3 regions of the Pseudoduganella sp. genome follow, and region 2 is predicted to be linked to each of the others. Evidence: predicted binding sites of a transcription regulator. Region 2 holds the regulator's gene; each other region holds the start of a gene.
The links. The regulator FNR, encoded in region 2, switches genes on or off when oxygen is low (the NO sensors DNR and NnrR bind a similar motif). The targets are predictions, from matches to a motif close to TTGATNNNNATCAA.

Region 1 (10,071 bases), on a different contig from region 2:
TCTGCTAGCAGTGCTGTTAGCAGAAACCCGGAAACCAGTGTCAGACCCAAGGGTCTGACACTGTCTGCTCGGCGGCCGGGGGCCATCTTTTTTACGCTTTCTTCAGGCTGTGGTTCTTCAGTGGGAGGTCGCGGATTCGTTTCCCTGTGGCGGCGAAGATGGCGTTCAGTACTGCGGGGGCGGCTACGGCGATGGTGGGTTCGCCTACGCCTCCCCAGAAGCCGCCGCTGGCGACGATGTGCGTTTCGACCTTGGGCATTTCGTCCATCTTCAGAACCTGGTAGGTGTCGAAGTTGGTTTGTTCGGCGGCACCGTCCTTGATCGTGATCTCGCCGTACAGGGCGGCGCTCAGGCCGTAGACGAAACTGCCTTCCACCTGGGCTTCGATCTGCTGCGGGTTGACGGCGTGGCCTGGGTCGGTGGCGGCGACGATGCGGTGGATCTTCAGCTTGCCGTCTTTGTTCACCGATACTTCGGCCACGGCGGCGACGTAGCTGCCAAAGCCCATCGTCTGCGCGATGCCGCGATAGACGCCTTTCTTCAGCGGCTTGCCCCAGCCGGCCTTCTCGGCGACGGCGTTCAGCACGGCGAGGTGTTTCGGGCTGTCCTTCATCAGCTTGCGGCGCAACGCCAGCGGGTCTTGTTTGGTGGCGTGGGCGATCTCGTCGAGGAAGCATTCGAGGTAGATCGCGTTCTGATTCAGGTTCACGCCGCGCCAGAAGCCTGGCGGCACCGCCGGGTTGCGCATGGCGTGGTCGATCAGCAGGTTGGGGAAGGTGTAGCCGATCGATGCTTCCGGGCCGGGTGGGTTCAGGCCCTGGAAGACTGCGGGGTCTTTGCCGTCCTTGACGTTCTGCGGGAACAGCGCGGCCAGGATCGATTGGCCGGCAATGCGCATGTGCAGTGCAGTGATCTCGCCCTTGGCATCCAGGCCGGCCGTCAGCTTGCATTGGGTGACGGGGTGGTAGCGGCCGTGCTGCATGTCCTCTTCGCGCGTCCAGATCAGTTTGACCGGGGTGCCGGGCATTTCCTTGGCGATCTTCACCACCTGGGTTACCCAGTCGTGCGTGGCGCCACGGCGGCCGAAGCCTCCGCCCAGGTGCAGCTTGGTCACGTCGCATTTCGACTGCGGCAGGCCGGCCGCTTCGCTGGTGGCGGCCAGGGCGGCTTCGCCGTTCTGGGTCGGGGTCCAGACTTCGCAGCGCTCCGGCGTCCACACGGCGGTGGCGTTCATCACCTCCATCGTGGCGTGGTTCTGGTGCGGGTAGCTGTATACCGCTTCAATCCTGCGCTGGGCGCTGGCCAGGGCGGCTTTCACGTCGCCGTTCTTGTTGCCCACGGCGGCCTCCTCGACATCCAGGCCGGCCTTGATCCAGGCGGCGGTGTCCTTGCTGTTCATGCCGGCGTTGGGGCCTTTGTCCCATTCGATCGGCAGCGCATCCAGCGCGCTGCGGGCGCGCCACCAGGTGTCGGCCACCACGGCGACGGCGCTGTCGCCTACCTGCAGCACTTTCTTTACACCGGGCTTGCTGGCGATGGCGGCCGCGTCGAAGCTCTTTACCTTGCCGCCAAAGACGGGGCAGTCCTTGATCGCTGCGTTCAGCATGCCGGGCAGCTTCAGGTCCATGCCGTAGATTTGCTTGCCGGTGGTTTTGTCTACCGTATCCAGGCGCGCCATGCGTTTGCCGGCCAGCTTCCAGTCCTTCGGGTCCTTCAGCTTGATGTCGGCGGCGGCGGGCGCCTGCAGCTTGCCCGCTGCGTCGGCGACCTTACCAAAGGTCAGCGTACGGCCGGTCGGCGTGTGGGTGATCACGCTCTTCGCCGCTGTGCACTCGGCGGCTGGCACGCCCCACTGCGCGGCGGCGGCCTGCACCAGCATCATGCGCGCCGCAGCGCCGCCCTTGCGTACGTAGTCGTGCGATTCGCGCACGCCACGGCTGCCGCCGGTGGAGAAGCTGCCCCAGGCGCGGTTGCGCGCCAGCTGGCGGCCAGGGCTTGGGTATTCAGTGGTGACTTTGGCCCAGTCGCCTTCCAGCTCTTCCACCACCAGCTGCGCCAGGCCGGTCAGCGTGCCCTGGCCCATTTCGGAGCGGGCGATGCGCACCACGATTGTGTCGTCCGGCTTGACGACCACCCAGGCGTTGATTTCAGGCGCGTCGGCGGCGGCTTGCTGCGCTTGCGCGAACGGGATGTGGAAGCCGAACATCAGCCCGGCGGTGGCGCCGAGCGACTTGCCCAGGAAGCTGCGGCGGGAAGCGGAGGTCGGGGCGCTCATGCTTTGCTCCCTTCCACGATATCCAGGCCGGCCAGCTTGGCATCGCCGCCCTTGGCGATCACGTGGATCGCCTTGCGCACGCGGTTATAGGTGCCGCAGCGGCAGATATTGGTCATGGCGGCGTCGATGTCGGCGTCGGTCGGTTTCTTCTTCTGTTTCAGCAGCGCGGCGGCGGCCATGATCATGCCGGACTGGCAAAAGCCGCATTGCGGCACATCCAGCGCGGCCCAGGCCTTCTGCACCGGGTGGCTGCCATCCTTGCTCAGGCCTTCGATGGTGACGATCTTCTGGTCGGCCGTCACGGTGGAGACCGGGCGCACGCAGCTGCGGGTCGGCTCGCCGTCAATGTGCACGGTGCAGGCGCCGCATTGCGCCACGCCGCAGCCGTATTTGGTGCCGGTCAGGCCCAGCTGCTCGCGGATCACCCACAGCAGCGGGGTATCTTCTTCCGCCTCGAACTCGCGGACCTGGCCATTGACGTTCAATTTCATTTCCTGCCTCCGGGGATGTGGGTGGGATGTTGGGGGATATGAACTCGCGTGATCTTACTCCCGTTTTGCCAACTCGTACTCGTTTGGACAATTTTGACTTAGGTCAAAGATTTTGCTGCGTCGCGTCAATAGACTTTCACTTATCGAATATCGATGACCACATGAAAGAGGTAGTGAAATGAAGAAAGCGATTCTGGCAGTTATCCTGGGTGGCCTGGCACTGAATGCAATGGCGGTCGACAATCCATGGCAAGTGCGCGCACGTGCCGTGCACATCAACCCGGCGGACAAGTCTGATCCGGTAGGCGGCACCGGCGCATCCGACCGCATCGGCGTCAGCGACAAGACCATTCCGGAAGTGGATATCAGCTATTTCGTCACCCCGAACATCTCGGCCGAGCTGGTGCTGACCTATCCGCAGAAGCATGACGTGTACCTGGATGGCAAAACCATCGGCACCTTCAAGCACCTGCCGCCGACCCTGCTGGCGCAGTACCACTTCAGCCCAGCTTCGCAGCTGAGCCCGTACGTTGGCGTCGGTGTGAACTGGACCACCTTCTCCAAGAACAAGATCCTGAACGGTACCGGCAGCCTGGAGCACGACAGCTTCGGCCTGGCCCTGCAAGCGGGCGTGGATTACAAGCTGGACAAGAACTGGTCGCTCAACCTGGACATCAAGAAAGTGCAGATCCGCAGCGACGTGATGATTTCCGGCGCCAAGGTCTCCAAGGCCAAGGTTGATCCGGTACTGCTGGGCGTAGGCGTCGGCTACCGCTTCTAATTGTTGAACAGACCGCCCTGCACTTCCGCGCGCAGCTCCTGGGCCAGCGCGCGGCGGCGCGGGTCGGTGGCGAAGTAGCCGATATCCACCGCCACGCCTTTCGATTCCAGATGGATCAGATCGCTGGGATGCTCCGGCATCTGCAGCCGCAGGAAGTAGAGTTCCAGCTGCGTCACGCTGGTCTTGCCGGCTGAGACTTGCTCCACCAACAACTTACCGTTGCCCAGGACGATGTGTTCATAGTCCGTCGCATGGCGCGCGTAATACAGGAAAGCCGCCGCCACCGCCGTCATTTCCAGCGCGGTAAACAGCAGCACCTGCCACATTCCCACCAGCACGAAGCCGGTTGCCACTGCAAACGAGAGCAGGCACAGCACGCCATAAGCCGCCCCCATCTGCTGGGGCGACAAAGAGCAATTGCGCCGCAGAAGCCATTCCCTGCGTTCACTGAGCAAGTCCCGGTTCATGCAAACATTTTAGTCACAACTCCCCGCCAAAGGCAAAATGTCCACTTTGGGGTCAGGAAGAAACCGGGACATGCTCTGGGAGAATGTCCCGGTTTCTTCCTGACCCCAAAGTGGACATTTGTTGCTCGCGGGGCAGGGTGAAGATGAAGGTCGAGCCTTCGCGGGGTTTGCTGCGCACTGTCAGCGTGCCGCCGTGGGCTTCGGCCAGCTGGCGCGAGATGTACAGGCCCAGGCCCAGACCGGCGGGGACGTTGTTGCCTTTGCCGCGCTCGAAGGGGTCGAAAATCTTGGGCAGCACCTCGTCGGGGATGCCGTCGCCCTGGTCGATCACTTCAATGCGCGCGCTTTCGCTGTCGGCATGCAGGCGCACATCGACCGGCTTGCCGCCGCCGTAACGCAGGGCGTTGGTGATCAGGTTGACGATCACCTGTTCTATGCGGAATTCGTCCCAGCAGCCCGCCACCGGCTGTACGATCGCCAGCCGCAGCTCGCTGTGCATGTCGCTGGCCTGGTGCGACAGGTCGCCCACCACGCGCTGCAGCAGCGCTTCCAGGTCCACCCGCCCGGGCCGGATCGAGAGCTTGCCGCTGCGGATGCGCGATACATCGAGCATGTCGTCGATCAGCCGCACCATGGCGTGGATCTGCCGCATGTCGCGCGCCACCATGCGTTCCAGCTGCGCCGGGGCGAAGTGGTCCATATTGCCGCGCTCCAGCTGCAGCTTGCGCATCTGCGCTTCCAGGTACAGCGTGTTGAGCGGCGTGCGCAGCTCGTGCGCCACCATGGACATGAACTGGTCGCGCACCTTCAGCGCGTGCTCCAGCTCCTGCCGCACGGCGTCCAGCTCGCGCACGGTGGCGTCGCGCTGCTCCACCATCTGCCGCACCTCCTGCTTCTGCCGGAACAGGTCGACGAAAACATTCACCTTGCTTTTCACCGCATCGGGGTCGAGCGGCTTATACAGGAAATCGACTGCGCCCGCCTCGTAGCCTTTGAAGGCGTAATTCAGCTCCTTGCCGGCCGCGCTCACGAAGACGATCGGGATATGGCGGGTCTTGCCGGTGCCGCGCATCAGCTCCGCCAGCTGGAAGCCGTCCAGGCCGGGCATCTGCACATCGATGATCGCCAGCGCGAACTCGTGCTCCAGCAGCAGCGCCAGGGCTTCGTCGCCGTTGCGCGCCTGGTGGATCACGCGGTCGTCGGCGCGCACCAGGGCGCTCAGCGCGCGCAGGTTTTCCGGTAAGTCGTCTACCAGCAGGACATTGGTGCTTTCCATCAGTGCTTCTCCAGCATGAGCAATAGCTGCTTGATTTGTTCCAGCGGCAGCACCAGGTCGGGCTGGCGCGCGCGTATCGCCTCCGCCGGCATGGTGCCGGCATTGGCCTCCTCCGGGTCCTGCACCACGGTCATGCCGCCTGCCCTGCCGATTGTGGCCATGCCCGCGGCGCCGTCTTCATTGGCGCCCGTAAGCAGGACTCCCACCAGGCCGGCGCCATAGACATCCGCCGCGCTCTCCATCGTGACATCGATGGCGGGGCGGGCAAAGTGCAGCGGCGCGTCGCAGCTGAGCGCGAAGCTGCGCTCCTTCTCAAGCAGCAGGTGGTAGCCGGCTGGTGCAAAGTAGAGAGTACCCGCAACGAGGTCTTCCTTGTCGCCCGCTTCGCGTACAGGTAGCGCGACGCGCTGCTGGAACACGTCCACCAGCTGGTTCGGCCTACCACTTCTCACATGCAGGACGACGACTATCGGTAAGCGGTAGCCCTGCGGCAGGGCGGGCAGCAACTGCAGCAGCGCGTTCACGCCGCCGGCCGAGGCGCCGATCACCACCGCCTCGATGCTGCGGCCGCGTATGGCCAGTTCGAGCGAGGGCTGGCTGTCCATTATCTTTTCCGGAATACGCGTTCGCGCTTGGCGAGGGCTTCGAACCGCGTGCCGTAGCTGGAATAGTCGATGCTCTCCTTGCTGCCCAGGCCCAGGAAGCCGCGGTGGCACAGCGATTCATGGAACAGGCCAAGCGCCCGTTCCTGCAGCTTCTTGTTGAAGTAGATCAGCACATTGCGGCAGCTGATGAACTGCGTTTCGGCGAACACGGCGTCGGTGGCCAGGCTATGGTCGGCGAACGTCACGTTTTCGCACAGCGAGCGGTCGAACAGGGCGGCGTTGTAGGCGGCGGTGTAATAGTCGGAGAAGGCGCGCTTGCCGCCCGCCGCCTGGTAGTTGGCGGTGTAGGTGCGCATGCTCTCCAGCGGGAACACGCCCTTGCGCGCTTTCTCCAGCGATTCGGGATTGATGTCGGTGGCGTAGACGATGCTGCGCTCCAGCAGCCCTTCCTCCTTCAGCAGGATGGCCAGCGAATAGACTTCTTCGCCGGTGCTGCAGCCGGCCACCCAGATCTTCAGCGAGGGGTAGGTGCCGAGCACCGGCATCACATGCTCGCGCAGGGCGATGTAGTAGCCGGGGTCGCGGAACATCTCGGTGACGGGGATGGTGATGTACTGCAGCAGCTGGCTGAAGGCGCGCGGTTCGTGCAGCACACGCGACTGCAGCTGCGATACCGTGCCGCAGCCCATTTCGCGCATGGCATGCAGCACGCGGCGCTTTTGCGAGGCGCCGGTATAGTCGCGGAAATCGTAGCTGTACTTGAGGAAGATGGCTTCCATCAGCACGCGCAGCTCGATGTCGATGCTGCTGATCGGGGCGCCGTCGCTCATCACACGGTGTCCAGCGCCGGCATCCACACCCGCAGCAGCGAATACAGGCGGGACAGGTCGATCGGTTTGGCCAGGTAATCATTGGCGCCGGCGGCCAGGCATTGCTCCTGGTCGTCCTTCATGGCCTTGGCGGTGATGGCAATGACGGGCAGGCGCGTGAAGCGCGGGTCGGCGCGCAGGCGGCGCGTGGCTTCCAGGCCGTCCATCCCGGGCATCATGATGTCCATCAGCACCAGGTCGATGTCGGGCACGGCGTCAAGCTTGTCCAGCGCTTCCTGGCCGTTGCGCGCGATTTCCACGGCGGCGCCCTTCTGCTCGATGGCGCTGGTCAGGGCGAAGATGTTGCGCACGTCGTCGTCCACCAGCAGGATGCGGCGGCCTTCGAACACCCTGTCGCGGCTGCGCACGGCCTTCAGCATGGTCTGCCGCTCGCTGGAGAGCTGGGATTCGACTTTGTGCAGGAACAGCGTGACTTCGTCCAGCAGGCGCTCCGGCGAGCGCGCGCCTTTGATGATGATGGAGCGCGAATACTTGGACAGCTCGGCCTCTTCGGCGCGCGTCATGCTGCGCCCCGTGTAGACGATCACCGGCGGGAAGCTGGCGATCTCCTGCTGCGACATTTCCTTCAGCAGTTCGCTGCCCTGCATGTCGGGCAGCTTCAGGTCCATGATCATGCAGTCGAAGACGGTGGCGCGCAGCTGCTGCAGCGCTTCAGCGCCGCTGGCGACGGCGCTGATGGCGATGTCTTCATCCTCAATCAGCTTGACCATGCTTTCGCGCTGCAGCGCGTCGTCTTCCACCAGCAGTATGTGCTTGATCTTCTGCGTGAAGCGGCGCTCCAGGCGGTCGAAGACGGCGAGCAGGTCTTCGCGCCGGGCCGGCTTGCGGGCATAGCCGATGGCGCCCAGGTGCAGCGCCGCTTCGCCGCTGTCGGCGGCGCTGATCACATGTACCGGGATGTGGCGCGTCTGCGGGTTGTCCTTCATGACCTGCAGCACCGACAGGCCGGAGCGGTCGGGCAGGCGGATGTCGAGCAGCACGGCTTGCGGCTGGCGCTCGGCGGCCAGCTGCAGGCCCTCTTCCGCAGTCAATGCCACCAGGGCGCGATAGCCAGCTTCGTGCGCCAGGTCGTACAGGATGTGGGCGAAGGCGGGATCGTCTTCCACGATCAGCACGACGCGTTCGGGCGGCGGCGGCACGTCGCGGTCATCGGCGAAGGGCTGGGCGACGGGCGCGCCCCCGGCCTGGACTGCGGCGGGCGCGCCGCTGGCTGGCTTCACGGCGGCCGGGGCGGCCCGAGCAGCCGGCGCCGCAGCCGCGCTGGCGCTCTGACGGGGAGCAATCGCCCACTGCGTCGGCAGCGAGAGGGTGAAGGTACTGCCCTGCCCCGGTATGCTGGCCAGCGTGATCTCGCCGCCCAGCAGCCGTGCCAGGTCGCGCGAAATCGACAGCCCCAGGCCGGTGCCGCCATAGCGCCGGCTGGCCGTGCCGTCGGCCTGCTGGAAGGCTTCAAAGATGGCCTCATGCTGCTCCTCGCGCACGCCGACGCCGGTGTCGATCACGGCAAACTGCAGCAGGCCCGAGGCGCCCGGCGACACGCGCAGGATCACTTTGCCGCGGTCGGTGAATTTGATCGCGTTCGACAGCAGGTTCTTGAGGATCTGCTCCAGGCGCTGGCGGTCGGTGTACACGGTCTGCGGCAGGCCGGGCGCCAGGTCGAGCACCAGGTCGAGCTGCTTGTCCCGCGCCTGCGGCAGGAAGATATCGGCCAGGCCTTCGACCAGGCCGGCCAGCGGCACATCCTCCGGCGCCAGTTCCAGCTTGCCCGCCTCCACCTTGGAGATATCGAGGATATCGTTAATCAGCGTCAGCAAGTCATTGCCGGCGGTGTAAATGGTCTGGGCAAAGCGCACCTGCTCCTCGTTCAGGTTGCCCTGCGCGTTCTGCGCCAGCAGCCGTGCCAGGATCAGGGAGCTGTTCAGCGGCGTGCGCAGCTCATGCGACATATTGGCCAGGAACTGCGACTTGTATTCGCTGGCCCGCTCCAGGTCGTGGGCGCGCGCCTCCACCTCGGCGCGCGCGGCGGCCAGCGCGGCATTGCGCTGGTCCAGCAGCGCGGTTTGCGCCGCCAGTTTTGCGTTGCTCTGCTCCAGCTCCACCTTCTGCGCTTCCAGGCTGGCTTGCGAACGTTCCAGCACGCGCGACTGCTCTTCCAGTTCTTCATTGGCGGTGCGCAGCTCCTCCTGCTGCACCTGCAGCTCCTCGTTCAGCGACTGCGTTTCGGCCAGCGCCTCCGTCAGGCGCTGGCGCGCCAGCGTGGTCTCGATCGCCGTGCCGATGTTGCCCGCCACCAGTTCCAGGAAATCCAGCTCGCGCTGCCCCACCTCGCGCAGGAAGCCCAGTTCCACCACGCCGTTCACGTGCCCGTCGCTATGCACCGGCAACAGCACCAGCTGCTGCGGCATGCCCTCGCCCAGCGATGATGAAACCTTGATGTAGCCCTGCGGCAGCTGCGCCAGGTGCAGCGTGCGCCGCGCTTGCGCCGCCTGGCCCACCAGGCCCTCGCCCGCCCGCAAATGGCGTCCGGCCTCCTCCGCCTGCGCCGACAGGCCATAACTGGCGCTGCGTTCGAGCGCGCCATCCGGCTGCACCACATAAAAGGTGGCCACCGCTACCTGCAGGTACTCGGCCAGGAATTGCAGCAGCGTGGAGGACAGCAAGGGCAGCGCCATCTGCCCGATGCCCTGCTCCGCCAGCTGGCCCTGGCCGGCGCGCAGCCAGGCCTGGTGCTGCAACTGGGCGGCATGGGCGTGCTGCTCGTCCAGCACCTCGCGGTAGGTGCCGGCCAGGCGCAGCAAGTCGCGCCGCCCCGACCATGCCAGCAGGGCACTGACGCTCAGGCCCGCCGTCAGGAAAATGCCGATGGTCCAGAAGGCCATGGCGCGCGCGGCCTCGCTGCGTTCGGCACGCAGCTTCTCCTGCTGCGCAATGAAGGCGCGGAACTGCTCGCGCAGCTCGTCGAACGGCAGCTTGCCGTCGCCGCGCTTTACCATGGCCAGGTAATCGCCCTGCTGGCGGCGCGCGGCGATCATCTGGTCGGCGGCGCGCAGCCACTCCCTGTGCTGGGCGCGGATCTGGCGCAGGCGCTCGGCCTGCTGCGCGTCCCCCTGCACCAGTTCGGACAGCGCGTCCGTGGTGCTGTCGAAGCGCGGCCGGGCTGCGACATAGGGCGCCAGGAAGGCGTCATCGCCCGTCAGCAGGAAGCCGCGCATGCCGCTTTCCATATCCACCGTCAGCCGGCGCAATTCCTGCGCGGTGCCGATGGCGCGCTCGGTCGCCTCGGCGG
Region 2 (10,071 bases):
AGTGGTGGAAGAAGGCCCGCACGAGGAGCTGATGGCCAAGGAAGGCGCCTATTACCGCCTGTACCAGGCACAAGCACGTAACGTCGACACCGACCTGGATGACAAAGCAAAGAGCCGCGAAGATGACAATTGATTTCCAACTGAGCCGCGACAGCTTCGGCAAACTGAACCTGGTCGACGCCAACGGCGTGCGGCACGAAAACGTCTCGCCGGTGCGCGCCTTCCCCATCCAGGCCCCGGAAGAAGGCCTGTCGCTGGTGAACACCGACGGCAAGGAAGTGGCATGGCTGGATCGGATTTCCGACCTGCCGCCGGAGATGGCCGACATCGTGCGGGAAGAGCTGGCCGGGCGCGAATTCATGCCCGAGATCACCCGCATCATTGATGTGGGCAGCTATGCCTGTCCGTCCACCTGGACCGTGGCCACCGACCGCGGCGAGACCAGCTTCGTGCTGCGCGGGGAGGAAGATATCCGCCGCATTGGCAGCGTCTCGCTACTGGTCTCCGACAGCCACGGCATCCACTTCTTGATCCGCGACCAGTTCGCGCTCGACAAGCACAGCAAGAAGATCCTCGACCGCTTCATGTAGCACGGGCGCGCCCGTTGCAGGGCAAATTTGATCTGGGTCATGGGCGGACGATGTTGCCGCCAAGCACAATAGCTCCATTACATAAAGTGGTGGTGTGCATGGATTCTATCGTTTTCGGCCCCGACCTGGCACTCGGCATCCCCGTGATGGACCAGTCGCACCGCATCGTCTTTGACCTGCTGGAGTCGATGCAATCCCTGGCGCGCCCCGCTTTCGACGCCGCTTGCCACCAGCTGGCGGCCGAACTGGCCGAAGACCTGGCGGAGGAGAACCGGCTGATGGCGACCATCCAGTATCCGCTGGCCGCCACCCACCGCGCGGCCCACGACGGCCTGCTCGCCTCCCTCGACCATGCGCTTTGCCTGCTGGCAGCGGGCGACGAGGCCGGCGCACGCCAGATCGTGCATTCGCTGCCGGACTGGTTCGCAGCACATATCAACACCATGGACCTGGCCCTGGCAATCGCCGCCAGCCGCCTGGAATAAAAAGGGGGCAGCCGAAGCTGCCCCATACACCCCCTACAGGTGAGAAACTTGTACGCGCGGATTATGCAACCGCGAGTTCTTGCGCCATGCCGCCGGAGGACATCGCCTCGAGCTTGGCGCGGTCGAGAATGCGCAGGTCGCGGTTCTGCAGCACGATCGAGCCATCCTGGCGCAGGCGAGCCAGCTGGCGGCTCACGCTTTCCACCGTCAGGCCCAGGTAGCCGCCAATGTCTTCACGCGACATGCGCAGCTGGAAGCTGGTCGACGAATAGCCGCGCTGGGCGTAGCGGCCAGCCAGGTTCAGCAGGAACAGGGCCAGGCGCTGCTCGGCGCGCATATGGCTCAGGAACAGCATCACCGACTGTTCGCGCTGGATTTCGCGGCTCATGGTGCGGTGGAACTGCTGCAGCAGGCCGGGAATCTGCATCACCAGCTCCTGCAGGCGGTTGAACGGGATTTCACAGACCTCGCTGTCTTCCAGGGCGACCGCATTGCAGGAATGCTGGCCGGCGCCGATCGCTTCCATGCCCAGCAGGTCGCCGGCCATGTGGAAGCCGCCGATGGTCTGTTCGCCGCGCTGGTTCACCTGCACGGTCTTGAAATGGCCGAAGCGCACCGCATACAGGCTGTGGAAGCTGTCGCCAGTCTGGTACAGCGGTTCGTCGCGGGCCACGCGGCGGCGGCGCGCAATGATCTGGTCCAGGCGGGCCACGTCATCCTCAGCCAGGCCCTGCGGCAGGCACAGGCGGTTAAAGCTGCACAGCGAGCATTTGGGTGCGACTGGTGCGCAATTCTTGGTGGCGTTTGCAGGGGTGATTGGGATGACCGGGCTCATGATGCTGCTCCTTGTTTTCGATGGAGACAGTATCGCGCCCGGAACCATTTCCCGGTATCAAGCTTCCTGTGTAGTTGCTGTAGTGGTTCCCCTACACCCGGTTCAGATGAGTCCGTGCTCCAGGGCATAGCGGGTCAGCTCTGCATTGCTGGACATGCCCATTTTCTCGAGGATGCGGCTACGGTATGTTGTCACTGTATTAGGACTGAGGTGCAGTTTCTCCCCGATCTGCACCAGCGGCTCGCCCTGGGCGATCAGCTTGAACACTTCCAGCTCGCGGTTGGACAGCTCCTCGTGGTCGCCGCTCGGGCCGCCGCCCACCAGGGTTGCCAGTTTTTCAAGTAACGCCGGGCTCACGTGCTTGCCGCCGGCCGCCGCCTTGCGCACCGCTTCCACCAGGGTTGGCGTCGGGGCGTCCTTGGTCAGGTAGCCGGACGCGCCCAGCTTGAGCGCGCGCACGGCGTAAATCTCCTCCGAATAGGTGCTCAGCACCAGCACCGCCATGCGCGGGCATTCGCTGCGCAGGGTTTTCAGCAGGTCCAGGCCGTTCTTGCCCGGCATTTTGATATCGACCAGCGCCACGTCGAAACTGCGCTCCGCCACCCGCGCCATCGCTTCCACGGCGTTGCCGGCTTCCCCTTCCACGCTGATGTCGGGCGCGGTGCCCAGCATCAGGCGCACGCCGTTGCGCGCGATGGCGTGGTCATCGACCAGCAGTACGGTGATCTTGTCACCCATTCTTATCCTCCAATGGCAGGCGCAGTTGCAGGGTGGTGCCCTGCCCGGCCTTGCCGCTGATTGTCAGTTCGCCGGCAAAGCGGCGCGTGCGTTCGTGCATGCCGAACAGGCCCCACGATTCGCGGTCGGACAGGCCGGCGCTTTCGATGCCCTTGCCGTCATCCTCCACCCGCAGCACGACGTTGTCGCCATCCCGGTCGACCAGCACGCGCGCCTCGCTGGCTTCGGCGTGGCGCACCACATTGGTCAGCGCCTCCTGCGCCACGCGGAACAGCATGGTGCTGCGCTCGGCGTCCAGCTCCAGTGCCGCCGCGTCGGGCGTGATATGGCAGCTGCAGCGCAAGCCGCTGCGCTGGGCCACCTGTTCGGAATACCATTCCAGCGCAGGCCAGATGCCCAGTTGGTCCAGCACGCTGGGCCGCAGGTCGGTGATCACGCGGCGCACGGTCTCGATGGCGTCCTGCGCCAGCTTGGCGGCATCCTGCAGCAGCGGGTCCGATTGCTCGCCGCCGCGCTCGATGGCCACCGAAATGTAAGCCTTGATGCCGGTCAGCAGGCCGCCCAGTTCGTCGTGGATCTCCTGCGCGATGCGGGTGCGCTCATGTTCCTTCAGCTTTTCCTGGTAGGCCGCCAGCTCGCGCAGCTCCTTCTGCGATTGGCGCAGCACGCGTTCGGCCTGCAGTTTTTCCTCGATCAGGCGCTGCTCGCGCAGCAGGCGGTCGATGGCGCCGGCCAGGAAGTCCAGGTAGCGGCCGTCGCTGTCCTTCACCAGGTAGTCGCGCGCGCCGCGGCGCATGGCTTCCGCCGCCACGGTGGCGCTGTCGGCGCCGGTCAGCATCATGACCGGGATGGTGGGCTGCGCTTCACCCTGGTCGGCCGCCAGGCGGGCCAGGAACTCCAGGCCGGTCAGGTCCGGCAGGTGGTAATCGAGCAGGATGCAGTCCGGCTTTTCGCGCAAGGCGATATCCAGGCCATCCTGGCCGCTTTCCGCTTCCAGCAGCTCGCACTCGAAACCGGGCGCCTGCGCAAACGCGCGGCGGCAGGCGATGCGGTCGACGATATCGTCTTCCACTATCAGCACGCGCACCAGGTTGGCCTGCAACTGGCTCATGGCAGCTCGCTGATGGTCCAGTACAGATTAATGGAGCGCACCACTTCCACGAACTGGCGGTAATCCACGGGCTTGGTCATGTAGCCGGCCACGCCCAGGTCGAAGCTGCGCATCTTGTCCTGCTGCTCTTCGGAGGTGGTCAGCACGATCACGGGTATGCGGCGCAGCACCGGGTCCTGCTTGACGTTCTGCAGGAACTCGATGCCGTTCATGATCGGCATATTCAGGTCCAGCAGGATGATGCAGGGCTGCTCGCTGCCCGGTTCGCGCAGGTACTCCAGCGCGGCTTCCCCGTTTTCCATCGCCACCACGCGGTTGCTGACATGGACTTCCTTCAGCGCGCGCAGGATGGTCATCACATCGACCTGGTCGTCCTCGACCAGCAGGATTGGCTTGCTCGTGTTGTTCATCAGCTCTCTTTCTTCTTCGGCAGGGTGAAGTAGAAGGTCGTGCCCTGGCCCAGTTCGGACTCCAGCCACACCCTGCCCTGGTACATTTCCACAATCTTCTTCACCAACGCCAGGCCGACGCCGGTGCTTTCCACACGGTCGCGCGGCGCCAGCGTCTGGAACAGCTGGAAGATCCGTTCAAAATGGCGTTCCGCGATGCCGGGGCCGTTGTCGCGCACGTGGAAGCGCCACTGGCTGCCATCGTCGCGCCAGCCGACTTCGATTTCGCCCTGCGGCTTGTCCATATACTTGATCGCGTTCGACACCAGGTTGTGGAACAGCTGCTGGATGCGGGTCGGCTCGCCCGAAACCACCGGCATGCCGGGCATCACGCTGACCTGGATATGGGGTGGCACCGCCAGCAGGTCCACCACCTCGGCCACCAGTTGGTCCAGCCGGACCGGCACCACCGCTTCCTTGATGCGCCCCACGCGCGAATACTGCAGGATGCCGTCGATCAGCGCGCCCATGCGGTGCACGCGGTTGATCAGCAGGCGCATATGTTCCTTGCCTTCGTCGTTGAACTTGTCGGCGTAGTCGTGCGCCAGCCAGTCGGCCAGCGAACCGATGCCGCGCAGCGGCGCCTTCAGGTCGTGCGACACGACGTAGGCGAAATTGGTCAGTTCCTCGTTGGCGCTGGTCAGCTCCTGCAGCAGTTGCTGCGCCTTCTCTTCCGCCGCCTTGCGCTCGGTAATGTCGCGCACCAGGCCGGTGAACATGCGGCGCCCGCCCAGCCACATTTCGGTGACTGCCAGGTCCATCGGGAATATGCTGCCGTCGCGCCGCAGGCCCTGCACTTCGCGCCCCTTGCCGATGATGCGTTTTTCGCCGGTGGTGATGTAGTGGTGCAGGTAGCCGTCGTGCGCGTCGCGGTGCGGGTTGGGCATCAGGACCGAGACATTGCGGCCCAGGACTTCGGCTTCCGGGTAGCCGAACATGCGTTCGGCCGCCGGATTCACGCGCTCGATGATGCCATGCTCGTCGATGGTGATGATGGCGTCCACCGCCGTTTCGAAGATGGCGCGCATGCGCGCTTCGCTTTCCTGCAGCGCGCGTTCGGCCTGTTTGCGGGCGCTGATGTCGTGGATGGTGGCCATCACCATCGGCTGCGTTTCCTCGTCCTGCAGCGGCGACAGGCTGACTTCGACCGGGAATTCGGTGCCGTCCTTGCGGGTGGCGAACAGCTCGAAGCCGGCGCCCATGGCGCGCGGGTGCGGGCTTTCAAAATAGCTGCCACGCAGGCTGACGTGGCCCTGGCGGAAGCGTTCCGGGATCAGGCTCTCCAGCGTCTTGCCCTGCAATTCGCCGGGGCCATAGCCAAACAGGGTTTCCAGCGCCGGGTTCACCAGCAGCAGCACGCCGTCCTTGTCGATGATCAGCATGGCATCGGTGGCTGATGCCAGCAGCCACTGCAGGCTGCGTTCCGCAATCGTTGATTGAGTCAAAGCCGGGTCCTGGTGATTGTTAAATCCTGTCATCCTATGATTGTAGCGTCACTGGCGGCAAGGGGCCAAATACATGCCAATCAGAATAAATCCGGCAAACTTGACTTAGGTCAAGCGGTACTGGTGACGGGGCGCAGCTTGCCCGCTAAAGTGGCACTAAAAGCGGAGACGAACCATGCTACCTGAAGAAATTGACCGTTGGGCCACCGTCCTGCGCCAGCGGCGCGAGGTACTGTCGGGCCGCGACATCGCCGAAAGCGCTGCGATCGATGCCGCCCTGGAACGCCTGCAGGCGGGGACGTTCGGCCAATGCCTGCGCTGCGGCGCGGCGATTTCCGCCGGCCGGCTGCAGGCGCAGCCCAGCGCCGCTACCTGCCTGGCCTGCCAGGAACTGCAGGAACGCCAGCGCGCCTTCGTCTCCTTCACGGCGGTCTAACGCCATTTGCCGCGATACGGCTTGCAGGCCGGCCCCTGGCGTTCCGCCCCATTGCAGACGTGGCGGCGGCATTCCACCGCCCCCGGCTCGCCCGGCAGCGGGCAGCGTTTGAACACTTCCCAGTACAACGATTTTTCCGCGGCAGCCCGGCGCTGGCCGGCGCGCGGCTTGGACACCCTGGCCGTCTTGCCAGCCCTGGCCACCTGCGGCGCCCGTTGCGCGGTTTGCCGGCCGGCTTTGCGCCCCTCCACGCCGCGCTTCACTTTCGCTGTCTTCAACGCGGGCGGTGGCGGCGGCGCGGCGGCGCTGGCTGCGGTTGACGGCCCGGCCAGGACATCCGCTGGCACGGTGTGGGCCGGACTGCCGGCGGCCGCTTCCTGGCCCGGCGGCGCAGCGGGCGCGCCGGCTGCCGCGGGCGGCGGTGGCAGCAGCGTGGCGACGGCGGCCAAATCGCGCTCGACACCGATGCGCTGCGCCACCAGGACCGCGCCCCCAGCCAGGCACGCCAGCAAAGCGCCGCACGCCATCCAGAACACCGGCGCGCGCCATGCGCCTGGCTGGGGCGTGGCGGAATGCGCCGCAACAGGCTGCTCCTGGCTTTCTGTCTGTTCATTCATGCGCCGAAGATAGCAACAATTGCCGCGTCACGGCGCATGCTAAGATAGTTACTCGATTGCAAATGGGAACCACCCGGCATGAAAAGCTTTCGAAGCTTCTTCCGCGATCTCGGACTCCAGCGCAAGCTTCTGCTGGTGTCGGTCTTTACGACAATCGCGGCAATGCTGGTGGCCCTGCTGGCACTGGCCAGCTACGACGTCCTGGTCGCCCGCCCGCGCCTGGTGCAAGACCTGGCCGGACGCAGCGAACTGCTGGCCCTGAACCTGGACGCCGACCTGAATTTCGGCGACCGCAACGGCGCCACCCGCAAGCTGGACGCCCTGCGCAGCAGCCCCGACATCGCGCGCGCCTGCCTGTTCACGGCCGACCTGCGCCTGTTCGCCTCCTTCAACCGCTACGCGAGCGGCAGCCGGTGCAGCTGGCGCCCGGAATTTGACCGCCCCGGCCACCGCTTCGACGGCAATACGCTGTCGATGCTGTCGCACGTGCGCTTTGAGCGCGAAGTGGTCGGCCACCTCGTCATCGACTACGAGCTGGCCTCCATCTTCGTGCGCCTGCGGCAGTATGGCCTGGTGCTCGGCGTGGTATTCCTGGCACTTTTTTCCGGCGGCGTCCTGTACGCAACCGGGGTCCGGCGCCTGGTCACGCAGCCGCTGCTAGCACTGTCCGGCGTCGCCGACCAGGTCACGCGCGAGCAGCGCTACGACCTGCGCTCGCCGGTCGCCAGCCAGGACGAAGTGGGCCGCCTGGCCTCCGCCTTCAACACCATGCTGGCCACTGTCGCCGCGCGCGACGCCGCGCTGCGCCGCAGCCAGGCCTTGCTGAACAATATCGTCGAAAAGTCGTCGGCCGTGATCTACGTCAAGGACCTGGACGGGCGCTACCTGATGGTCAACCACAGCTTCCGCATGATCCTCCCGCCCGGCGCGCCGGAGCCGCTAGGCAATACCGACGAAGCCCTGTTCAGCGCGGAGATGGCGCACATGATGCGGCAAAGCGACCGCGCCGTACTGGCCAGCGGACGCGCTTCCAGCCACGAGGAAACCGCGCCCGGCATGGGTGACGGCGCGCGCACCTACATTTCCGAGAAGTTCCCCCTGATCGATGAATTCGGCCATATCTGGGCCCTGGGCGGCGTCTCCACCGACATCACCGAGCGCAAGCGCAGCGAGCTGGAACTGGAAGAGCTGGTCAACGTCCGCACGCGCCAGATCGCCGAAACCAACCGCGAACTGGCCGACTCCCTCGGCACCCTGCAACGCGCGCAGGACGAACTGGTGCGCAGCGAAAAGCTGGCCGCGCTCGGGTCGCTGGTGGCCGGCGTGGCGCACGAGCTGAATACCCCGATCGGCAACAGCCTGCTGGCGGTGAGCACCCTGCTCGACCAGAGCGCGTCCTTCGCCAATGCGGTGGAAAGCGGGGTCAAACGCTCCGAGCTGAACGCCTACATCGCAGACGTCAACAACGGCAGCCAGATTGTGCTGCGCAACCTGCACCGCGCCGTGGACCTGGTGGCCAGCTTCAAACAGGTGGCTGTCGACCGCGCCACCTCGCAGTGCCGCGAATTCCAGCTGGATGAACTGGTGTCCGAAATCCTGCTGGTGCTGATGCCAACGTTCAAAAAGTCCGGCATCCGTGTCAGCCACGACATCCCGCCTGGCATTGTGATGGCCAGCTATCCCGGTCCCTTCGGCCAGGTGCTGATCAACCTGGTGAACAATGGCCTGATCCACGCTTTCGAAGGCCAGGACGACGGCGAAATCACCATCACCGCCCAGGCCAGCGGCCCGGGCGCGGTGGCCATCACGGTGCGCGACAACGGAGTGGGCATTGCCCCGGAAAACATGGGCAGGATTTACGATCCCTTCTTCACCACCAAACTGGGGCGTGGCGGCTCGGGCCTGGGCCTGAACATCGTCTACAACATTGTCTATGGCGTGCTGGGCGGTCGCATCGACGTAAAAAGTGCCCTCGGAGAGGGCACCAGTTTCATCCTCACCCTGCCGGTGAAGGTTTAGTGGATTTCCAGCTTGCGGCTGCCCTGCTGCGCCTTCTTGGGCAAGGTCAGCTCCAGCACGCCGCCTTCATATTTGGCGCTGGCCTGGGCATCGTCAATATCGTGCTCGAGCAGGAAACTGCGATACTGCTCGCCGTAATAGCGCTCACTGCGCACGACGTTGCCGCCCTGCTTGTGCTCTTCGCTGCGCTTGGTTTCGGCGGCAATACTGACGCGGTTGCCGCTGATATCGACCTTGATGTCTTCCCGGTTTACGCCCGGCAGGTCGGCCCGCACCGTGTACGAGGTTTCATTCTCATGCACGTCGATGCGGATAGGCTGCTGCCCTTCCCCCTCCCGCATGACGTTTCCTAGCCGGAAATCGCGGAACAAATCCTCAAAATTGCGGAAGGGATCGAAACGGGCCAGTTCTGTGATGGGATCATAACGTCTCAGGTTAGCCATGGCTTCCTCCTTTCTCTTTGCATCAAACATGATAGTGCGGCCCGCCCCGCCTTGCCAGCGAATGCGTCAATCGGACGGCCGCCGGCCTTTGGCGCCACCTATGGCTCACCAATAAGGCGATTACCTCTAATACAACGACTTTTCTCATGAATAAATAAATGCTAGGCTCTTAATTTGCAAAAATTACATCGGAGTAGCAATGATCGTCGGTATCGACCTTGGCACCACCAACAGCCTGGTATCAGTCTGGCAGGATGGCGCGCCGCGGTTAATTCCCAACAGCCTGGGGGATTTCCTCACCCCGTCCTGCGTCAGCGTGGATGAAGATGGCAGCATCCTGATCGGCAAAGCGGCGCGCGAGCGCCTGCAAACCCACCCCACCCAAAGCGCGGCGGTCTTCAAGCGCCATATGGGCAGCAATATGCAGTTCACCCTGGGCGAGCGCAAGTTCCGCGCCGAGGAACTGTCGGCCCTGATCCTGCGTGCCCTGAAGGAGGATGCCGAGGCGGCCCTGGGCCAGCCGGTCACCGAGGCCATCATCACCGTGCCCGCCTACTTCTCCGACGCCCAGCGCAAAGCGACGCGCGCCGCCGGCCAGCTGGCGGGCCTGAAGGTCGAGCGCCTGCTGAACGAACCGACTGCCGCAGCCCTGGCCTACGGCATCCACCAGCGCGACCAGGAGACCCAGTTTCTGGTGTTCGACCTGGGCGGCGGCACCTTCGACGTGTCGGTGCTGGACCTGTTCGAGGGTGTGATGGAGGTGCGCGCCTCGGCCGGCGACAACTTCCTGGGCGGCGAAGACTTCGTCAGCCTGCTGATCGATGAGTTTTTCAAGCAGGCTTCCATCCCGGTCGCATTGAAGAACGACGGCCGCTTCATGCAAAGCCTGGTGGCGCAGGCCGA
Region 3 (10,071 bases), on a different contig from region 2:
AAGAAGTGCTGGTGATCGAAGAAAAGCGCGCCAACGTCGAAACCCAGCTGAAAGACGCCCTGTACGGCCTGGCCATACGCCCCCGCATCACCGGCAAGACCGACGACACCGGCGCCGTGCTGCTGCCCGAGATATCCGAGTTCACCCCGCTGCTCGTCGCGCGCGCCGTCGCCCGCCGCTTCGGCGCCGCCCTGCCCATGCTGGCCGAACGCCTGGCCGCGCTGGACGCCGCCGCCGTCCCCGTGCCCGCCGCCGTGATCCCCGTGCGCGCACCCTACTTCTGCTCCGGCTGCCCGCACAACAGCTCCACCAAGACACCGGAAGGCTCGATCGCCGGCGGCGGCATCGGCTGCCACGTCATGTCGCTGGCCCAGCCCGAACTGAAGACCGGCACCTTCTCGCAGATGGGCGGCGAAGGCCTGCAATGGGTTGGCGCCGCACCGTTCTCCGGCACCGGCCACATCTTCCAGAACCTGGGCGACGGCACCTACCAGCACTCAGGCCTGCTCGCCATCCGCGCCGCCGTCGCCGCCAAGACCAACATCACCTACAAGATCCTGTACAACGACGCCGTCGCCATGACCGGCGGCCAGGCCGCCGAAGGCGTGATCGACCCGGCCCGCATCACCCGCCAGCTGCACGCCGAAGGCGTACAACGCATCGTGCTGGTATCCGACGACCCCGCGCGCTGGCGCAACGCAAGCGACAACGGCCTGGCCCCAGGCACCGACATCCACGACCGCAGCGAGCTCGATGCCGTACAGCGCATGCTGCGCGACGTACCCGGCGTCACCGCCATCGTCTACGAACAGACCTGCGCCGCAGAGAAACGCCGCCGCCGCAAGCGCAAAGCCATGCCCGACCCCGACCGCCGCCTGTTCATCAACGAACGCGTATGCGAAGGCTGCGGCGACTGCTCCGTGCAATCGAACTGCATCTCGGTCGAACCGCTGGAAACCGCCTACGGCCGCAAGCGCAAGATCAACCAGAACGCCTGCAACAAAGACTTCTCCTGCGTCAGCGGCTTCTGCCCAAGCTTCGTCGACATCGAAGGCCCGCGCCTGCGCAAGCCCGAAACCGAACGCCTGCAAGCGCTGGAAGCCGAACTGTCCGCCGCCCTGGTAGCGCCGCAAGTGCCAGCGCTGGACGGCCCCTTCAACGTCGTCGTCGCCGGCATTGGCGGCACCGGCGTACTGACCACCGGCGCCGTGCTGGGCGGCGCCGCCCACGTCGAAGGCAAAGCCTCCACCGTGCTCGACTTCACCGGCCTCGCGCAAAAGAACGGCGCCGTCGTCAGCCAGGTACGCCTGGCCCGCGAAGCCAGCCAGATCGGCGCCGTCCGCATCGGCCAAGGCGCCGCCGACCTGCTGCTCGGCGCCGACATGGTAGTCGCAGCCGCCGCCGACAACGCCGCCCGCCTGTCGCCGCAGCGCAGCGCCGCCGTGCTCAACCTCGACGAAACCCCGACCGCGCAGATCGTACGCCAGCGCGACGCCATCCAGCCCGTATCGCTGATGCGCGCCCGCATCAAACAACGCTGCCAGGAAGGCCGCTTCCACACCATCCACGCCAACGCCCTCGCGCAAGCCCTGTTCGGCGACACGGTGGTAGTACACACCCTGATGCTCGGCTTCGCCTGGCAGCACGGCCTGGTACCGCTGTCGCTGGAAGCCATCCAGCGCACGATCGAACTGAACGGCGCCGCCGTCCCCCTCAACCTGAGCGCCTTCAAATGGGGCCGCATCGCCGCCTGCAACCCCGGCCTGCTGGAACGCGTCCGCGCCGCCCCAGCGCCGGTCGCCATGGAAGCGCTGAGCCTCGACGAACTGGTAGCAAGCCGCATCACCGACCTCACCGCCTACCAGGACGCCGCGTACGCAGAGCGCTACCGCGCCCTGGTCGCCCGCGCCGCCGAAGCCGAACAGCGCGCCGCCCCCGGCCAGCAGGAATTCGCCCGCCAGGTCGCCATCAGCGCCTACCGCCTGATGGCCTACAAAGACGAATACGAAGTCGCCCGCCTGTACGGCAGCGACGAATTCCGCGCCAGCCTGGCCGCCCAATTCTCCGGCCACGGCAAAGTCTCGCTCTGGCTCGCCCCACCGCTGCTATCGCGCACAGACCCCGCCACCGGCCGCCCGCGCAAGCGCAAATTCGGCCCCTGGATTTTCAGCGCCATGCGCCTGCTGGCGCGCGGCAAAGTCCTGCGCGGCAGCGCCCTCGACGTCTTCGGCTACACCGAAGAACGCCGCAGCGAACGCGCCATGATCGCCCAGTTCACGCAACTGATCGAACAGGAATGCGCCGCCCTCGACGCCACCCGCTACCAACACGCCCTCGAACTGGCCCGCATGCCGCAGGAAGTGCGCGGCTACGGCCCGGTCAAACAGCAAGCCATGCAAGCCTACCAAGCCAAGCTCGAGCAATGGCAAAAACCGGTGCCAGGTCTGTCATTCGGACAGCCAAACCGTTCGTTTGATAATTCTCAATGCGCATAAGAAGAAAGTCCGCTAGATGCGGACTTTCTTTTTTGAGCCTAGCTGCTACCAGGGTTTTTATCGCCCTGGTTTGAGGCAGGTCAAAGGTGTGCGTCGGCTGTCCGAATGACAGACCTGGCACCGGTTTTGGCGTATGCGAGCTGGTAGAGCAGCGGCAATAGCAGCAGGGTCAGGGCGGTGGAGGAGAGGACGCCGCCGATCACGACCGTCGCCAGCGGGCGCTGCACTTCGGCGCCGGTGCCGGTGGCAATCGCCATCGGGACGAAGCCGAGTGAGGCGACCAGCGCTGTCATCAGCACCGGGCGCAGGCGCACCAGGGCGCCGTTGCGCACGGCGTCTGCCAGCGACATTCCCTGCTCGCGCAGGCTGCGGATGAAGGAGATCATCACCAGCCCGTTCAGCACAGCCACGCCGGATAGCGCGATGAAGCCTACCGCTGCCGAGATCGACATCGGTATGTCGCGCAGCCACAAGGCGAATATCCCGCCCGTCAAGGCGAAGGGGATGCCGGTGAAGACCAGCGCGCCATCCTTGGCGTTGTTGAACATCAGGAACAGCAGCGCGAACACCAGCGCAAGCGATGCGGGCACCACGACCTTCAGCCGCTGCGCGGCATTCTGCAGGTTTTCGAACTGTCCACCCCAGGCCAGCCAGTAGCCGGCCGGCAGTTTTACGCCTTTCAAAATGGCTTGCTGCGCTTCGGCGACGAAGGAGCCGATGTCGCGGTCCTGCATGTTGACCGTGACCACCACGCGCCGTTTGCCTTGTTCGCGGCTTAACTGGTTGGGGCCGGGCGTGGTGTCGAAACTGGCGATTTCGGCGAGCGTGACGAAACTGGGCCGCGCACCTTCGCGCTTGGGCAGCGGCACCGGCAGGCGCTTGAGCAGTTCGATGTCGGAGCGCAGCGCTTCCGGCAACCGCACCACGATGTCGAAGCGGCGGTCGCCTTCGAACATGGCGCCTGCTTCGCGCCCGGCGGTGGCGGTGGCGATCAGTTCCTGCACTTCGGCGATGTTAAGGCCCAGGCGGGCGGCGCGTTCGCGGTCGACCTGGATCTGCAGCATCGGCAGGCCTGTGGTCTGCTCGACCTTGACGCCGCTGGCGCCGGGGATCTTTTCCAGGATGGCGCCTATCTCGGCGGCTTTGGCGTCCAGCACCTCGAGGTCGTCGCCGAACACCTTCACGGCGACGTCGCTGCGCACGCCGGATATCAGCTCGTTCACGCGCAGCTGGATCGGCTGGCTGAATTCGTAGCTGTTGCCGGGCAGCTGTTCCAGCGTGGTGCGGATGGCGGCCAGCAGCTGCTCGCGGCTGCGCCTGGGCTTGGGCCAGTCCTTCTCCGCTTTCAGCATGATGTAGCCGTCCGATATGCTGGGCGGCATGGGGTCGGAGGCGATTTCGGCGGTGCCGGTGCGGGCGAAGACGGTGGCGATTTCGGGGAATTTGGCGAGCAGGGTCTTTTCGATCTGCTGCTGCATCTGCACCGATTGCGCTAAGCCGGTGCCGGGGATGCGTACGGTCAGCACGGCGAAGTCGCCTTCGTTCAGGTTGGGTACGAACTCTGTGCCGAGGCGGGTGGCGAGCAGTGCGGACAGCGCGAGCACCAGGCCGGCGGCGGTGAACACCACCGGTCGGTTGGCCATGACGTAGTCGAGGCAGGCGGCGTAGCGCTGTTTGATGGCGTGCATCAGGCGCCCTTCCCCTTCGCGTACGGTGCCGGTCATGAACAGGGCGACGGCGGCGGGGACGAAGGTGATCGAGAGCAGCATGGCGCCCAGCAGGGCTGCCACCACGGTGAAGGCCATGGGGTGGAACATCTTGCCTTCGATGCCGGACAGGACGAAGATCGGCAGGTAGACGATCATGATGATCAGTTGCCCGAACAGCAGCGGCCTGCGCGCTTCGTGGGCGGCGGCGAAGACTTCGGCGAAGCGTTCCTGGCGCGTGAGCGGGCGGCCGGCCAGTTGCTGGGCGTGCGCCAGGCGCCGTACGCAGTTCTCGACGATCACTACGGCGCCGTCGACGATGATGCCGAAGTCGAGCGCGCCCAGGCTGAGCAGGTTGGCGCTGACGTTGTTGGCGACCATGCCGGTGAAGGTGAACAGCATCGAGAGCGGGATCACCATGGCGGTGATCAGGGCGGCGCGCAGGTTGCCGAGGAAGAGGAACAGCACGCCGATCACGAGCACGGCGCCTTCCAGCAGGTTGCGCTTGACGGTGTCGATGGCTTTTTCCACCAGCACGGTGCGGTTGTAGACCGGCGTGGCGCTGACGCCGGGCGGCAGGCTGCGGTTGATCTCGACCATCTTGGCGTCGACCGCTTGCGCGACGGCGCGGCTGTTCTCGCCGATCAGCATGAAGACGGTGCCCAGCACGACTTCGCGGCCGTTGCGGGTGGCGGCGCCGGTGCGCAGTTCGGCGCCGATGCCGACCGTGGCGACGTCGGTGATGCGCACGGCGACGCCGTCGATCGTGGCGACCACGATATTGCCGATGTCGGCCACCGATTTCACTTGGCCGGGGGCGCGCAGCAGGTACTGTTCGCCTTCTTTCTCGATATAGCCGGCGCCGACGTTGCCGTTGTTGCGTTCCAGCGCGCCTACCACGTCGGACAAATTCAGGCCGTATGATGCCAGCTTGGCGGGCGTGGGGGCGACCAGGTATTCCTTGTCGTAGCCGCCGATCGAGTTGATCTCGGTGACGCCGGGTACGTTGCGCAGCTGCGGTTTGATGATCCAGTCCTGGATCTCGCGCAGGTCGGTCGGGGTGTAGGGTGTGCCGTCCGGTTTGCGGGCGTCGGGCTTGGCGTCCACCGTCCACAGGTAAATCTCGGACAGGCCGGTGGCGATGGGGCTCATGGTCGGCGTCAGGCCGGGCGGCAGCTGGCCGCGCGCGTCCTGGATGCGCTGGCTGACCAGCTGGCGTGCGAAGTGGATGTCGGTGCCGTCCTTGAAGACGACGGTGATCTGCGACAGGCCGTAGCGCGACAGGGAGCGCGTTTGCTCCAGCTTGGGCAGGCCGGCCATCAGCGATTCGATCGGGAAGGTGATGCGCTGCTCTACTTCCAGCGGCGAGTAGCCGGGGGCGGCGGTGTTGATCTGCACCTGGACGTTGGTGATGTCGGGTACGGCGTCGATCGGCAGCTTCTTGTAGCTGACGGCGCCCAGCACGGCCATGGCGGCGACGGCGAACATGACGAGCCAGCGGTGGCCTATGCAGGCCTGGATGATTTTGCTCAGCATGCGCGCTCCTCAGTCTTCATGCGCGGCGGCGCCTTTGCCCTGCTCCGCCTTGATGGTGAAGCTGTGGGCGGCGGCGTATTGGGCGTCTTTGCGCAGGCCGGAGGTGATCTCCACCAGCTTGCCGTCGGAACGGCCGACCGTGACCGGCATCGGCTGGAAGCCGTCTTTGACGCGCTGGAACACGACCTGGGTGCCGTTCAGCACTTGCAGCGCTTCCTTTTCCACGGCGACCGGCACTTCGGCCGAGCCGGTGACGATGTCGACGTCGACGAACAGGCCGGGGCGCCAGGCCAGCTTGGGGTTGTCCAGCACCACGCGGGCGCGCGCGGCGCGGGTTTGCTCGCCGATCAGGGCGCTGACGAAACTGACTTTGCCTTTGACGGCGGCATCGGAGGCGGCCGAGTGCAGCACGGCTTCGGTGTCGACCCGCACGATGTCGAGGTCCTTGGCGGGCACCACGACTTCGGCCCAGACCTGGCGCAGGTCGGAGACGGTGAACACCTTGGTCTCGGCGCCGACCGCTTCGCCGACGGCGATGTGCTTGTCGACGATCAGGCCGTCGAACGGGGCGCGGATTTCCAGCCGGTTGAAGGGGCCGCGGCCCGATCCGGTGGCGCCCAGCGCTACCAGCTTCTGGCGGGCGTTCTGCACGGCGATGGCGGCTTCCTGCCATTCCTGTTCGGCTTTCAGGTAGTCCTGGCGGGCGGAGACTTTGTCTTCCCACAGCTTTTTCTCGGACTCGTAGACCGCGCGTGCCAGTGCGGCGCGCTTTTCGGCGGCGGCCAGGCTGCTGCGCTGTTCGGAGACATCGGCGCTGGCGACCACGGCCAGCAGCTCGCCTTTGCGCACTTGCTGGCCCAGGTTGGCCTGCACTTCCTGCACGATGCCGTCCACGCGCGGGGTGACGTGGGCGGTGCGGTCTTCGTTCAGCTTGACTTCACCCGGCAGGCGGACAAACGTTTCCAGGCGGGCGGCGCCGGCGGTGCGCAGCTGGATGTCGGCGGCGGCGATCTGCGCATCGGTGAACGGGATCGCTTCTGAGTGGACGCCGGCGGCGCCATGCTCCTTGCCCTGCTCTTTGCCGTGCTCTTTTCCATGTTCCTCGCCGTGGGCTTCGCCTGCCTTGCCGCCGGTACCGCCAATACGGTCCCAGCCCAGCACTCCGCCGGCGAACAGGGCGGCCGCGGCCACCATGGCCGCGATGGTAGTCTTTTGACGCTTGTTCATTTCATTTCCTTGGTATCCGGCTTGCCAACCAGGCGCGAAAGATCGGCCTTGGCGCGGTAGAAGTCGGACAGCACGCGCAGGTGCTGGGCTTGCGCCTGCACCAGGGTGCGCTGGGCGTCCAGCACTTCCACGTAGTTGAATTTGCCCGCTTCAAAGCCTTTCAGGGCGGCTTCGGCGGCATAGCGGGCGCCGGGCAGCACGTCTTCGCGCACCAGGCGCTCCTGCTGCAGCGCGGCCTGCATGCGCGCGTGCGCCTGCTGCACTTCGGCGCGCACGCGCAGGCGCGTGGCTTCCAGCTCGGCGCGGGCTTTGTCGGCGCGCCGTTCGGCGGCCAGGATGGCGCCCTGGTTGCGGTTGAAAAGCGGCAGCGGCATGGAGATGCCGACGATGTTCTGCCGCACCCGTTCGCGCTCCGGGCCTTCGCGCTTGGTGCCGACGATCAGCGACACGTCGGGCACGCGCTGCGCGCGCTCCAGCTTCAGCGCGGCATTGCCGGCTTCCACTTCGACGGCGGCGCGGCCGATGGCGGGGGCGGCGTCGAGCAGCGCTTCCAGCTGCAGCGCCGAGGCTTCCGGTGCGCCGGGCGCGGCCAGCGGGCCGATCTCGCGCACTTCGCTGCCAAGCAGGCTGGCCAGCTGGCTGCGCGCTTCCTCCAGCTCCTTCTGCGCGGCCACGCCTTCGATGCGCCAGTTGGCTTCCGCCACGCGCGCCCTGGCCTCTTCCACCGGCGAGACCTTGCCGGCCTGGACGCGGCGCGCCGCCGCATCGCTGGAACGGCGCCCGCTTTCGCTCACTTGCGCCGCCAGCGCCACATGCTCTTGCGCCAGGTAGGCGGCGTGGAAGGCGGCGGCGACGTCGGCTTCGATGCGCGCGCGGCCGGCGGCCAGTTCCAGCGCAGCGGCGCGGCTGCCGATGCGGGCAGCTTCCATGCGGGCGGCGCGCTTGCCGCCCAGTTCCAGCGGGATTGCCAGCTGCACCGTGGACGCGCCACCTTCACTGGCGCGGCCTTCTCGCACGTATTCCAGCGAAGGGTTGGGCAGCAGCGCGGCCTGGCGCCCGGCCGCGTCGACGGCGCCGGCTTCCAGCTCCAGCGCTTTCAGTTCAGGGTTGCCCTGGCGCGCCTTGAGCAACGCGTCGGCCAGGGACATGGGTGGTTGCGCCCATGCGGGGGCCAGGCAGACGGCCGCCAGCAAGGGCATGCAAATTCTTTTCACGATATTGCTCCTTGATGATTGAAACGGAACGGCTGCACACGGCAGCCGGATCAATCACAGGAGCCAGTTGGGACGCGGAGGGAGGTCCGGAATGAAGGAATGGATCGTCGGCTCCGGCGGCTGCGCCGGGGCGATCGAGGTGGCTTGCGGGCTGGCTTCGTCCAGCACCGCGACAAACGGTGCATGCGAGTGGTGGCAGAAGTCGCAGCTGGTGCAGCAGGAAGCATCGTCGCCTGCGTCGGCGTCGGCGTCGGCTGCCACGGCATGTTCGGCGGCCTGCGTCACCTTGGCAGCCAGGCAGCAGCTATCGGCCGCCGCCAGGGTGACCTGGACCGGAAGCAGCATGAGCAGCAGGATGACAAGGAAGCGCCGGATATTCATAGCGCGACAATTATAGCAAGCTGTGCGCGATCCGGCGCAAGCCTGGCAATCCGGGCGCGCTTGATCCAGGTCATGGATCGGCCGCCGTCCCCTGGCGCAGACTGGTGCCAACATCAACGCAGGAGGAAACCATGACTTACCGGACTATCGTGGTCCATGTCGACCGCGCCGCCAACCTTGAAGCGCGCATCGCCCTGGCGGCTGCCCTGGCCGTGCGCGAGGAAGCGCACCTTGTCGGCGCCGCCATGACAGGCATGCCGCGCACCATGCTGGCGGGCCGGCCTTACGAGGGCAGCGGCCTGTTCATGGCTGATTATCTCCAGCGCGCCAAACAACGCGTGCAGGAGGACCTGGCCCGCTTCGACACGCTGGCGGAACGCCACGGCGTTACCTCGCGCGAGGTCCGCAGCAGCAATGATGAGGAGTATTCCGGTCTGTGCCTGCAGGCGCGCTATGCGGACCTGGTGGTGCTGGGCCAGGTGCGGCCGAGCGACAGCGGTGAAGGCAACCTGCTGCCGGACCTGCCCGACTATGTGGTGCTGAATTGCGGCCGTCCGGTGCTCCTGGTGCCGAGCGAAGGGCGCTTCCCCACCATCGGCAAGCGCGTGCTGGTGGCCTGGAACGGCAGCGTGGAAGCGGCGAAAGCAGTCAGCGCCGCCCTGCCCTTGCTGCGCAGCGCCGAGCGCGTAACGCTGGCCATCCTCGGCGGCAGCGCCGATGTGCTGGGCGAGGAGCCGGGTGCCGACATCGCGCTCTACCTGGCGCGCCATGGCGTGCGGGTCGAGGTGCTGCGCCGGCCGGAGGCGGCCGACCCTGGCGCGGCCATCATCGCGCTGGGCCAGGAACTGGAAACCGACTTGCTGGTGATGGGGGCCTATGGCCACAGCCGCTTCCGCGAAATGATGCTGGGCGGCGCCACCCGTACCGTCCTGGCAACGTCACCACTGCCGGTACTGATGGCCCACTAAATCTTCGGGAACTTTCGCGCATCCGACCTGTCCAATATCAAAACGGCTCTCTGCGTGCTGCTGCACAGTAGTTGCAACCACGCGGAGGCGACCATGGATCACGGAGAACATATTGCAAGTCTTGAGGCGAAAGTGGAAGCACACGATGAACTGTTCCGGCTCACGCACCATGAGCTGACGCGCCTGCATGAGGGGCTCGAGAAGCTGCGGGAACATTCCGACCGCGGCTTGGCTGAGCTGCGCGACCATACCGACCGTGGCCTGGCTGAGCTGCGCGCCGACAACAACCGGGCGCTGGCGGAGTTAAGGGACCACACGGATCGCGGCTTTGCCGAGCTACGGCAAAGCATCGAAGAGCTGCGCCGCGAGCAGGCGAAAATGAACCGCTGGCTGATCGGCATCACGCTGACTTACGGCACGGCCATCCTGGGCATGATGGCCCGGATGGCCGGCCCGTTCTGACGGTCTTAGGCAGTCAGCACGCCACGGCGCATCTGGTCCAGTTCAATCGACTCGAACAGCGCCTTGAAGTTGCCCTCGCCGA

Region 1: a site for FNR is predicted at 2,860-2,873, ahead of ACE3TQ_RS08420 (OmpW family protein). Genes of this name have one in related genera too.
Region 3: a site for FNR is predicted at 8,620-8,633, ahead of ACE3TQ_RS11675 (universal stress protein). Genes of this name have one in related genera too.

The regions. Positions count from the first base shown of each region.
Region 1 is NZ_JAYSCO010000012.1:53,051-63,121, forward strand. It holds gene soxX (sulfur oxidation c-type cytochrome SoxX) at 1-50, opposite strand, end outside; gene ACE3TQ_RS08410 (molybdopterin cofactor-binding domain-containing protein) at 92-2,275, opposite strand; gene ACE3TQ_RS08415 ((2Fe-2S)-binding protein) at 2,272-2,766, opposite strand; gene ACE3TQ_RS08420 (OmpW family protein) at 2,945-3,547, shown strand; gene ACE3TQ_RS08425 (DUF2244 domain-containing protein) at 3,544-4,014, opposite strand; gene ACE3TQ_RS08430 (ATP-binding protein) at 4,067-5,290, opposite strand; gene ACE3TQ_RS08435 (chemotaxis protein CheB) at 5,290-5,895, opposite strand; gene ACE3TQ_RS08440 (protein-glutamate O-methyltransferase CheR) at 5,895-6,725, opposite strand; gene ACE3TQ_RS08445 (response regulator) at 6,725-10,071, opposite strand, start outside.
Region 2 is NZ_JAYSCO010000008.1:53,280-63,350, forward strand. It holds gene ACE3TQ_RS05865 (ABC transporter ATP-binding protein) at 1-133, shown strand, start outside; gene ACE3TQ_RS05870 (DUF1854 domain-containing protein) at 123-590, shown strand; gene ACE3TQ_RS05875 (bacteriohemerythrin) at 689-1,075, shown strand; gene fnr (fumarate/nitrate reduction transcriptional regulator Fnr) at 1,137-1,910, opposite strand; gene ACE3TQ_RS05885 (response regulator) at 2,013-2,648, opposite strand; gene ACE3TQ_RS05890 (response regulator) at 2,641-3,759, opposite strand; gene ACE3TQ_RS05895 (response regulator) at 3,756-4,169, opposite strand; gene ACE3TQ_RS05900 (PAS domain S-box protein) at 4,169-5,653, opposite strand; gene ACE3TQ_RS05905 (TraR/DksA family transcriptional regulator) at 5,829-6,089, shown strand; gene ACE3TQ_RS05910 (hypothetical protein) at 6,086-6,706, opposite strand; gene ACE3TQ_RS05915 (ATP-binding protein) at 6,785-8,725, shown strand; gene ACE3TQ_RS05920 (Hsp20/alpha crystallin family protein) at 8,722-9,168, opposite strand; gene ACE3TQ_RS05925 (molecular chaperone HscC) at 9,368-10,071, shown strand, end outside.
Region 3 is NZ_JAYSCO010000020.1:11,815-21,885, forward strand. It holds gene ACE3TQ_RS11650 (indolepyruvate ferredoxin oxidoreductase family protein) at 1-2,495, shown strand, start outside; gene ACE3TQ_RS11655 (efflux RND transporter permease subunit) at 2,576-5,737, opposite strand; gene ACE3TQ_RS11660 (efflux RND transporter periplasmic adaptor subunit) at 5,747-6,964, opposite strand; gene ACE3TQ_RS11665 (TolC family protein) at 6,961-8,178, opposite strand; gene ACE3TQ_RS11670 (hypothetical protein) at 8,233-8,559, opposite strand; gene ACE3TQ_RS11675 (universal stress protein) at 8,691-9,527, shown strand; gene ACE3TQ_RS11680 (hypothetical protein) at 9,621-9,989, shown strand; gene hppD (4-hydroxyphenylpyruvate dioxygenase) at 9,995-10,071, opposite strand, start outside.